Regions from separate parts of the Hymenobacter oligotrophus genome, predicted to be linked through region 2. Evidence: riboswitches for the same ligand, from Rfam matches in the RefSeq annotation. Region 2 holds a riboswitch; each other region holds the start of a gene.

Region 1 (3,207 bases), 2.0 Mb from region 2:
CCACCGCGCCGATAGCCAGTAGCTCGAGGTGAGCATAACCTGGTGCTGCGTTTGCCACAGCCCGGCGCCGTTGCGCTCCACCGTAAAGGGCGTGGGCGCGCTGGTGCGGGTGGTTTCGAGCAGGCGCAGGTAGTGCACTTGGTTTACTTGCCAGGCCAGCCCTAGGTGCCAGCGCTCGGTGGGCTGCCACACCAATGTAGGCTGTATGTAAGGACGCAGGTATCGGCTCCGGATGTCGGTTTCACGCCCGCCTTCGAACCCCGAGGTGGCTGCGCGGCCACTGCCGTAGCCGGCTCCTGCGTACACCGCCAGCATTACCTCGTTGCCGGGCCACGCGTAGTACCCAAGGCCAACCTCGGCACTCCTAAACCGGGTGTCGCGGCCCGAGGCATAACGCAGCCCGCCCGCGGTTAGCGCCAGGTGGTTGGTAGCTGCCCAAGCCCCTTGCACTTCGGTGCCGTTGAGGCCGGTGCTGCCGCGCAGTTCCGCGGCTCCCTTCGCGCCCAGCACTGGCACATTGGCCGAATGCGGCATCAGGGCCGGGGCGCACCCGCCCAAGCCGCTTACCAGCGCTGCCGTAGCAACCGCAAAACAACTTACACGCACCCACATGCGCCCAGGAGCTACGCGCCAGTGCAATGGTTGCAGGCTACCTGAAATAAAACGGCGCCAATCTTTTACCAAGCAGCAAAATACCTGTCACAAACAGCCCAGTATTTGCTATCGACATTTCGTTTTTGAATAACAATTAACGCTGCAAACGATTGCTGCAGTAGCTAGATGATATTAGTTGAAAAGAATAATTTGGAAATACAAAAATTGCTTACCTACCTTTGCTTCATCAATTCTTCCCAGGATTGTTTTTATACAGAGGCGTGGAGAGAAAGGCTCCGTGAAGCGCCGGCAACCACGGGAAAGTCCCGAACGGTGCCAACCGAAAGGTCAGCGTAGCTAATTCCTGACCATATAAAAACAACGCACGCCGTGAACCTCATCATCACACCCCGCGCTACCGCCGCTGCCCCGCAGCAGGGCCTTTTCGGCTCCAACAGCCTGTGCTGTTGTTGCATGCCGATGCGCCGCGCGTGTTGTTGAGGTTTTCGCACCCTCCCTGCCCGCTTGCTGGAACGCCAACACCTAGGCTCCTACCGCCGGAGCATGCCCTAGGTCCGTTTGGCTTGGCCGCTTGAGCTTCGTTCGCCGCCTATTCCTCCAGCACCCCTCTCTTCTTGTCTTATCAGATCTGCTTTGCCTTGGGCAAACAGGTCGTAGCCCTGCTGCGCATGTCGACGTTAATCGATGCTCAGGTGGCGCAAATTCGTCAGCAATTAATTGGTGCTGATGCGTTGGATACGCTGCGCCTAATTGCAACTGAATTTGCTGGCAAAGCCGCTTTTTCTACCTCTTTCGGATTGGAAGATCAGGTAATTACGCACCTAATTTTTGCCCACGATTTACCCATCGAAGTATTTACGCTCGACACGGGCCGGAATTTTCAGGAAACCTATGCTACCTGGAGCAAAACCGTGCTCAAATACGGCAAGCGCATCCGGGCATATTACCCCGAGCACGGGCAGGTAGCTGCCTTGGTAGAGCGCCAAGGCCCGAACGGGTTCTACGAAAGCGTAGACGCCCGCAAGGCCTGCTGCCACGTGCGCAAAGTGGAGCCGCTGAGCCGCGCGCTGGTTGGTAAAGAGGCTTGGGTTACCGGCATTCGGGCTGAGCAATCGGCCAACCGCACCGGCATGCAGGTGGCCGAATACGACGCCAGCTACCAGCTGCTGAAGGTGAACCCGCTGCTCGACTGGACTTGGGAGCAGACCTGGGCCTTCATCCGCGAGTACAGCATTCCGCACAACCCCCTGCACTTGCAAGGCTTTGTGAGCATTGGCTGCGCGCCGTGCACCCGGGCCGTGAAGCCCGGCGAAGACTTCCGGGCCGGCCGCTGGTGGTGGGAAGATCAGTCGGCGAAGGAGTGCGGCCTGCACGCCACTACGCCTCCTGAGCTGTCAACTGTCAGCCATTAGCAATCAGCTTACGACCTAGGTAGCTAATAGCTGAAAACGAACAGCTAAAAGCTGCCGGCCCACCGCATTCCCCGCACTTCCTAATCCTCCAAAATTCGGCTGCACAGGCCGAACAGGCACCGCCTTGCCTTATGCCAACGCTCCCTCGTTTAGACTACCTCGATCGGCTCGAAGCCGAAGCCATCCATATCCTGCGCGAAGTGGCCGGGCAGTTTCAGCGCCCCGCGCTGCTGTTCTCGGGCGGCAAAGACTCCATCGCGCTGGTGCGCCTCGCTGAGAAGGCTTTCCGGCCTGGCAAGTTTCCGTTCCCGCTGGTGCACATTGATACCGGCCACAACTTCCCAGAAGTACTTGCATTTCGCGACGCGCTGGCCGAGCGCCTAGGTGAGCAGCTGATTGTGCGCCGCGTGGAGGACACCATTCAGCAGCGCGGCCTGCGCGAGCCGGGCGGCAAGTTTCCGAGTCGCAATGCCCTGCAGACGTACACGCTGCTGGATACTATCGAGGAGTTTGGCTTTGATGCCTGCATCGGCGGCGCCCGCCGCGACGAGGAAAAGGCCCGCGCCAAGGAGCGCATCTTCTCGGTGCGCGACGAATTTGGGCAGTGGGACCCGCGCCGCCAGCGCCCTGAGCTCTGGAACATCTACAACGGCCAGATTCAGCCCGGCGAAAACGTGCGCGTGTTCCCCATTTCGAACTGGACGGAGCTGGACGTGTGGAACTACATCCAGCGCGAGAACATCCAGCTGCCCAGCATCTACTTCGCCCACGAGCGCCGCTGCGTGGTGCTGCCCTCGGGCCAACTGCTGGCCGTTACCGAGCACCTCTCGCTCGATGCTTCCGATGAGCTGACTACCCGCCAAGTACGCTTCCGCACCGTGGGCGACGCCACCTGCACCGCCGCCGTGGAAAGCGACGCCAGCACCCTCGAGGCCATCATCGAAGACATTCTGCAGGCAAAAGTGAGCGAACGAGGAGCGACCCGCCTCGACGACCGGATTTCGGAAACTGGCATGGAAGACCGCAAGCGCAACGGCTATTTCTAAATCAGGTGATGAGGTGACAGGTGACACGTAGGCTGCGCGGCCCAAGGGCGCCAATCCGTTTCGTCACCTCACTTGTCACCTGTTGCCTGTCACTTGTCACCTATATCATATGGACCTTCTCCGTTTTATCACTT
Region 2 (3,207 bases):
GATAACCGAGGTGTAGCCGATCAGAATGGCCCCGATGATGGCCGTGCTTAGCCAGCCGTAGGGTGTTTTTTCGATGGCAATGGCCACCGGCGCGGCGCTGTTCTTAAACACGGTGAAGTTGGCGAGGCCCGTCATAACGTAGCCGAACAGCACGAACAGCACCGTGCACACCAGCAGCGAGCCAATGATGCCGATGGGCATGTTGCGCTGCGGGTTCTTGGCTTCTTGCGCCATGGTAGCCACAATATCGAAGCCGATGAACACGAAGAAAACCACGCCCGCCCCGCGCAAAATGCCGCTCCAGCCAAACTCGCCGAAGGTGCCCGTGTTGGCCGGAATGTACGGGTGGTAGTTGGCCGGGTCGATGTACTGCCAACCCAGAGCAATGAACACCAGCACCACCGACACCTTAAGGGCCACCACAATGGCATTAAACCACGCCGAGCCCTGCGTGCCGCGCGCAATAATGGCCGTAATGGCCAGCACAATGAGCACGGCGGGTAGGTTAACCAAGCCGCTCACGGTGCTGCCATCGGCCAGGGTAGCCGTTTCCCACGGCGACATCATGAGCTGCGGCGGCACGTGGAGGCCGTACTTGCTGAGGAACTTGCCCAGGTAGTTCGACCAGCTAATGGCCACGGTAGCGGCGCCCACGGAGTACTCCAGCACCAAATCCCAGCCGATAATCCAGGCAAATAGCTCGCCCATGGTGGCGTAGGAGTAGGTGTAGGCCGAGCCGGCCACCGGCACCATGGAGGCAAACTCGGCGTAGCACAAGGCCGAAAAGGCACACCCGATGGCAGCAATTACAAACGACAACGTGATGGCCGGGCCGGTGTGGTTGGCGGCAGCAATGCCCGTGAGCGAGAACAAGCCCGCCCCAATAATTACCCCTACCCCAATGGCAATGAGGTTGAACGGACCTAGGCTGCGCTTAAGCGTGTGCGTGCCGCTCTCTGCGGCTTCTTGCCGCAGCAGCTCCAATGATTTTTTAAGCATACAATGGTTGGTGCACGCGCTGCTGCACGTGCGAACGAAAATGCGCCGTGGCGCTGCTCCTGCCCTTGCTTAATGCAGCTGGGCGGGCAGCCGACCGGCAAATAGGAAAATGGTTACCGCAACGGGTGGGCGCGGCGTCAAGCAAGCCCTAGGTAGCTGCACTGGCGCTTAGGCGTGGCAGCTCGGCCTGGCCGCGCCGGCTGGCCTCAACAACAACAGCAACATGCGCAGCCAAGCCCATGCGCAGCCAAAGCAGCGCGGTTTAGCAAGCGAGGTGCAGAAGCACGGTGGAGACCAGAAACGGGGAAGTGGCAGAAAAAGCCCACAGCTACTTGTTTTTATATGGTCAGGAATTGGCACCGTTCCGGATGATCCGGAGGGTTGCCGGCGCTTCAGGGAGCCTGTCTCTCCACGCCTCTGTATAAAAACAATCCTTCAGAGCAAAGAATTGATGGGGCAAAGGTAGCCTGCAAACCGCCGATTGTGCAAACGCCCCGGTGCGCCTAGGTGCTTGGCGCCGCTCAGGAGGCCGGCAGCCGACGCATGCGGTAGCAGCTCATGGCCGTGTCGCCGAGCTGCTCGAGCAGGCGGTAGTTGGCGAGCAGGCCCACGGCTGCCCCCACCACGGGCAGCAATTGGGCCAGCTTGGCCAGGTCGATGTAGTCGCGGTATTCTTGCTGAAAGGTGCGCCAGTCGAAGGCGTTGACATCGGCGGGCAGGGTTTGGCGGTAGGCCTCCCAGTTGGCCAAGCGCTGGTACACCTCGTTGCGGGTTTGCTGGCTGCTGAAGGTTAGCTGAAACACGTGCAACAAGAACAGGCGCTCGGTGTAGTCGCGCACGTCGTGGCCGTAAAGTGCGGCAATGTCGAAAAGCAGTTTAAGCTTGATGCCGAGCAGCAGCGGAAAATCGGCCAGGCTCAGCAAAAACCCGCCCGCCCCGGTAACGGCACCCTCGGCGGCGGCGGTGTTGCGGTAGTACTTGATGCGCTGGCGCACCGCGGCCTCGCGCTGGGCCAAGGCCGCGTGTTGCAGGGGTTGCCGCGTGGTGTGCATCGAGCCGAACAGCACGCCGCGCACCATTTGCTTGATAGCCGTGGTGAGTGCTTGGTGCACACGCTCGGGCAGCAACGCGTTCAGGCGGGTTTGCACGTGGCGCGCAAAGCGGTTGAGGGCCGAGGGCGGCCGCTGCATGCGCTGCTGCCACGCGCGAAGCTCTTGGTAGGCTTGCTGTTCGTCGGGGGTCATGGGGCGAGTGGCTTGGATTACGCAGCCGCGGGTACCCAATCTTACCCAAGTTGGCAGGCGGGGGTTGGGGTTTGCCGCTACATATTAGCCGATTTACCCGTTTATTAGCGCCTCGCTGACAAACCCACTACCCCCTACTGGTTACCTCATGAAACCTGCTTTACTCTGCTTGTTGCTGTGGTTGGGAGCCTCAGCCGTGTACGCCCAAAAACGCCCGGCCAAGCAGCCGGCACCGGTTGCCAAGCCCGCTCAGCCTGCTGCGCCCGTCGCGCCACCCCCTGCCCCGGCCCCCGTGCTGTCGGAAGCCGAGCAAGTGGTGCAGCGCCAACTGGAGGCCTACAACGCCCGCAACCTCGATGCCTTTGCGGCCACTTACCACGAACAGGTGGAGCTGCTTACGTTTCCGGCTGTGCTGCGCTCCAAAGGCATAGCCAAGCTGCGCGAAGGCTACGGGCAGTTTTTCGCCCAAACGCCCGACCTGAATTGCCAGATTGTGCACCGCACGGTGCTCGGCAACAAGGTTATCGACCACGAGCGCGTAACGGGCCTGCCCAACGGCCAGGTGCTGGAGGCCGTGGCCATTTACGAGGTAGAAAACGGCCTGATCCGGCGCGTCACGTTTGTGCAGTAGCGCCTACTTCAGGCTGTAAATTCGCTCGATGATTTCCACCACTTTCAGTCCGTCGTGGGCGTTGGTGGTGGCTACGGTTCGGTGCTGCAAGGTGTCAATCACGTTTTCGATGAGGTGCACGTGGTTGGCGGCGCTGCCTTGGTAAGTGCCGTAATCGTTGGCGGGGTTGGTGCGGGGCAGCGCGGGCAGTTGGTAATTGCGGATGTGGCAATACTCCACCTTGTCCATGTACTGGCCCGCAATGCGCAGGCTGCCGTGCTCGGCCACCACCGTAATGGAGCTTTCAAGGTTACGGTCCCACACGCTGGTGCTGTATTGCAAGGTGCCGCTGCC
Region 3 (3,207 bases), 1.0 Mb from region 2:
CAACGCCTGCTGCCCACCTAGGGAGCCACCGATAACGGTATGTATCTTCTCGATGCCTAGGTGCTGACGCAGTTGCTCGTGCGCGGCAACCAAGTCGCGCACCGTAAGGCGCGGAAAAGCTTGGTACAGCGGCCGGTTGTGCGGCAACACCGGCGTGAGTGGGCCAGCGCTGCCGTAGCACGAACCCAACACATTAGCACACACAATAAACCATTCGGCCGGGTCGTAGTAGTGGCCAGCGCCCACCAAGCCGGGCCACCAGCTTACTACATCGGCATTGGCCGTGAGGGCATGGCACACCCACAGCACGTTGTCGCGCGCGGGGCTAAGGGTGCCGTAGGTGTGGTAGGCAATTTGTGCCCCGGCCAGCTCGCCGCCGCACTCCAGCGGCAGCGGTTGGGCCAGGGTTAAGGTTTGTTGTTGGCTCATAGCAGGTCCTTTCGGGTAAGGCTGAAAGGAGTGGTAAAACACCGCCACCACTAGGCGTGCGGTGGTAAGTCATTCTTTGCTCCCGGCCCCCTCGAGCAGATAAAGGGGGCCGGAAAGCAAAGGAGCCGAAGCGGCGGCGAAGCACTTTCTCCCGAAGCGCTTCGCCTAGGTGCCTTGCTGGAAGGGAAGCCCCGTACCATGGCAGTGGATGGGCTTCCAAGTTTTCCCTCCCTTTATACTTCCAGCGTGGCGGGGTGCTCGGCTTGTTGTTCGGTGAGAATGGCGTTATCCTTGTCGGTGGTTAGCGGCGCTGCGTTGGCCACAGCGTCGAAAGCGCGCTGCAAATCGGCCTTGATGTCGTCGATGTGCTCGATGCCCAGCGACAGGCGCAGCAGCGTGGGCGTTACGCCGGCGGCGCGCTGCTCCTCGTCGGAAAGCTGCTGGTGCGTAGTGGCCGAGGGTTGGATGATGAGCGTTTTGGCGTCGCCCACGTTGGCCAGGTGGCTAATCAGCAGCAGGTTGTCGATGAACTGGGTTGCCGTATCCTTCGAGCCTTTGATGGCGAAGGTGAGCACACCGCCGAAACCGCGCTTGAGGTACTTGGTGGCCAGTTGGTGGTAGGGGCTACTCTTCAGGCCAGGGTAGTTCACGGCTTCTACCTGCGGGTGCGCCTCCAGCCACTCGGCAATTTTTTGGGCGTTTTCCACGGTGCGGTCCACGCGCAGGCTCAGCGTTTCGAGGCCGATGAGCAGCTGCCAGGAGTTGAACGGGCTCTGCGACGGACCGAAGTCGCGCAGGCCTTCTACCCGGGCCCGGATGATAAAGGCAATGTTGCCGAAGGGGCCATTCTTGCCGAATACGTCGTTGAACACTAAGCCGTGGTAGCCTTCGCTCGGCTCCGTAAACTGCGGAAATTTGCCGTTGCCGAAATCGTACTTGCCACCATCCACAATCACGCCCCCGATAGAAGTGCCGTGCCCGCCAATCCATTTCGTGGCCGACTGCACCACAATGTGCGCGCCGTGCTCGAGCGGGCGGAACAAGTAGCCACCCGCCCCGAAGGTGTTATCCACAATCAGCGGAAGGTCATGCTTGTTGGCAATGGCCGCAATGGCTTCAAAATCCGGGATGTTGAAGCCAGGGTTGCCGATGGTTTCGAGGTACAGCGCCTTGGTGTTTTCGTCGATCAGGCGCTCAAAGCTCTCGAGGTTGTCGCCGTCGGCAAAGCGCACCTCGATACCTAGGCGCTTAAAGGCTACTTTGAATTGATTATAGGTGCCGCCGTACAGGAAGGAGGTCGACACGAAGTTGTCGCCGGCCTGTAGGATGTTGTTCAGGGCAATAAACTGCGCCGCCTGCCCCGACGAGGTAGCCAGTGCCGCCACACCGCCTTCGAGCGCCGCCACCCGCTGCTCGAACACGTCGGTGGTGGGGTTCATCAGGCGGGTATAAATGTTGCCAAACTCCTTTAGCGCAAACAAGTTGGCGCCGTGCTCAGCATTCTTGAATACGTAGGATGTAGTTTGAAACAGCGGCACTGCGCGGGCACCCGTGGTAGGGTCGGGTTGCTGGCCGGCGTGGAGTTGCAGGGTCTCGAAGTGCAGGTTTTGCTGGGACATGATGAGGCTGAGAAAGGGGGTTGTGGATTGCGAAATCGATGCGGAAAACCGGCCACGCCAAGCCCGAAGCCGCGTGCGCCGAAGTGGTGGCTAGCCGCAAGCCCAGTGAAAACCTAGGGTGCGACGAAGCCACGTGCCGCCGAGCAGGGGCGGCCAAAATGTAGAGTGGGAGGGGTAGGGGCGGGCTTTAAGCGCCCGCGGGGCTAACTACCAACAACAGCAACAACACACCGCTGCGGCAGCACGCATAGCTTGCGGCTGCATCATGGTCGCGGGGGCGGGGCGAACGGCTACAAGCATAGCTGTAGCGGGCGCCGCGGTAGCGCGGAACTGCGAAAGAGTGTGGTAGGGGTGCGGGTAGGTATCCATAGCACGCTATTTATTTGTCCCCTCGGTGGGGGCAGGACTTGGCACCTGCCGGCTTGTGCGTTGCCGGTGGTTGCCAGCGGGTCATCGAGCCTGTTCTCTCGCCGCTTCGGAATAAACCATGCTTCAAAAAACGCCGGGCCGTAAGCCGGGCTGGCACAAAGGTAGTACCGGTTGCCTAAAACGCAAATCCGGCAAAAAGTTTTTTCAGAGTGATGAAAACTGTAAGTCTAATAACTGAATGCTGATGTGTAATTCATTTGCAATCAGCAATTTGCTTTGTCTGATAGCGGGCCAAGTAGTCATAAAAAAACGCCTAGGGGTCGGACCTAGGCGTTGCAGTTCTGGGAGTAAGCTGGGCTTACAATTTGGGCAGCTTCAGCACCTGGCCCACCTCGATGTGGTCGGGGTTGGAGCCAATCGTCGACTTATTGGCGTCGTAAATCTGGTGCCACTTGGAGGCGTCGCCGTAATGCTTTTTGGCAATTTTCGAGAGCGAATCGCCGCTTACTACGGTATAGCTTTCGCCTTGCGCGGCGGCAGGTTGTGCTTGCTGAGCTTGTTGCGGATTGCCAAAGAAATCGGCCGCGCCGCCAGCTGGCTTTTGGGGTTGCGTAGGTTGTACGGGCTTTTTCTCGCCCTTATCGCTGAGGAAATCGAACAGTCCCATGGTTGTGAGGTCTAGGTAAGTAGGTGCGGAACAGAGCGTTGGGGCTTAAGTAAGCGCCCATTGGCTCGGCTTGGGTGTACGCACCCTGCCGCAGATAGTTGCGCGCTTAACCCTTTGCAGCAA

The links. Region 2 has a riboswitch for S-adenosylmethionine ahead of D3Y59_RS06255 (amino acid permease). Riboswitches for the same ligand answer to the same signal wherever they lie in the genome.
Region 1: linked by a shared signal. The riboswitch ahead of D3Y59_RS15340 (phosphoadenylyl-sulfate reductase) and the one ahead of D3Y59_RS06255 (amino acid permease) in region 2 are both predicted to bind S-adenosylmethionine.
Region 3: linked by a shared signal. The riboswitch ahead of D3Y59_RS10640 (O-acetylhomoserine aminocarboxypropyltransferase/cysteine synthase family protein) and the one ahead of D3Y59_RS06255 (amino acid permease) in region 2 are both predicted to bind S-adenosylmethionine.

Annotation. Positions count from the first base shown of each region.
Region 1 is NZ_CP032317.1:3,564,558-3,567,764, reverse strand. Features, by position in the region: gene D3Y59_RS15345 (TonB-dependent receptor) at 1-534, opposite strand, end outside; SAM riboswitch class I at 861-973, shown strand; gene D3Y59_RS15340 (phosphoadenylyl-sulfate reductase) at 1,230-2,027, shown strand; gene cysD (sulfate adenylyltransferase subunit CysD) at 2,159-3,073, shown strand; gene D3Y59_RS15330 (sulfate adenylyltransferase subunit 1) at 3,183-3,207, shown strand, end outside.
Region 2 is NZ_CP032317.1:1,480,301-1,483,507, forward strand. Features, by position in the region: gene D3Y59_RS06255 (amino acid permease) at 1-999, opposite strand, end outside; SAM riboswitch class I at 1,335-1,427, opposite strand; gene D3Y59_RS06260 (EcsC family protein) at 1,521-2,243, opposite strand; gene D3Y59_RS06265 (nuclear transport factor 2 family protein) at 2,392-2,874, shown strand; gene D3Y59_RS06270 (Gfo/Idh/MocA family protein) at 2,878-3,207, opposite strand, start outside.
Region 3 is NZ_CP032317.1:2,480,390-2,483,596, reverse strand. Features, by position in the region: gene D3Y59_RS10645 (homoserine O-acetyltransferase family protein) at 1-429, opposite strand, end outside; gene D3Y59_RS10640 (O-acetylhomoserine aminocarboxypropyltransferase/cysteine synthase family protein) at 663-2,048, opposite strand; SAM riboswitch class I at 2,425-2,535, opposite strand; gene D3Y59_RS10635 (LysM peptidoglycan-binding domain-containing protein) at 2,776-3,084, opposite strand.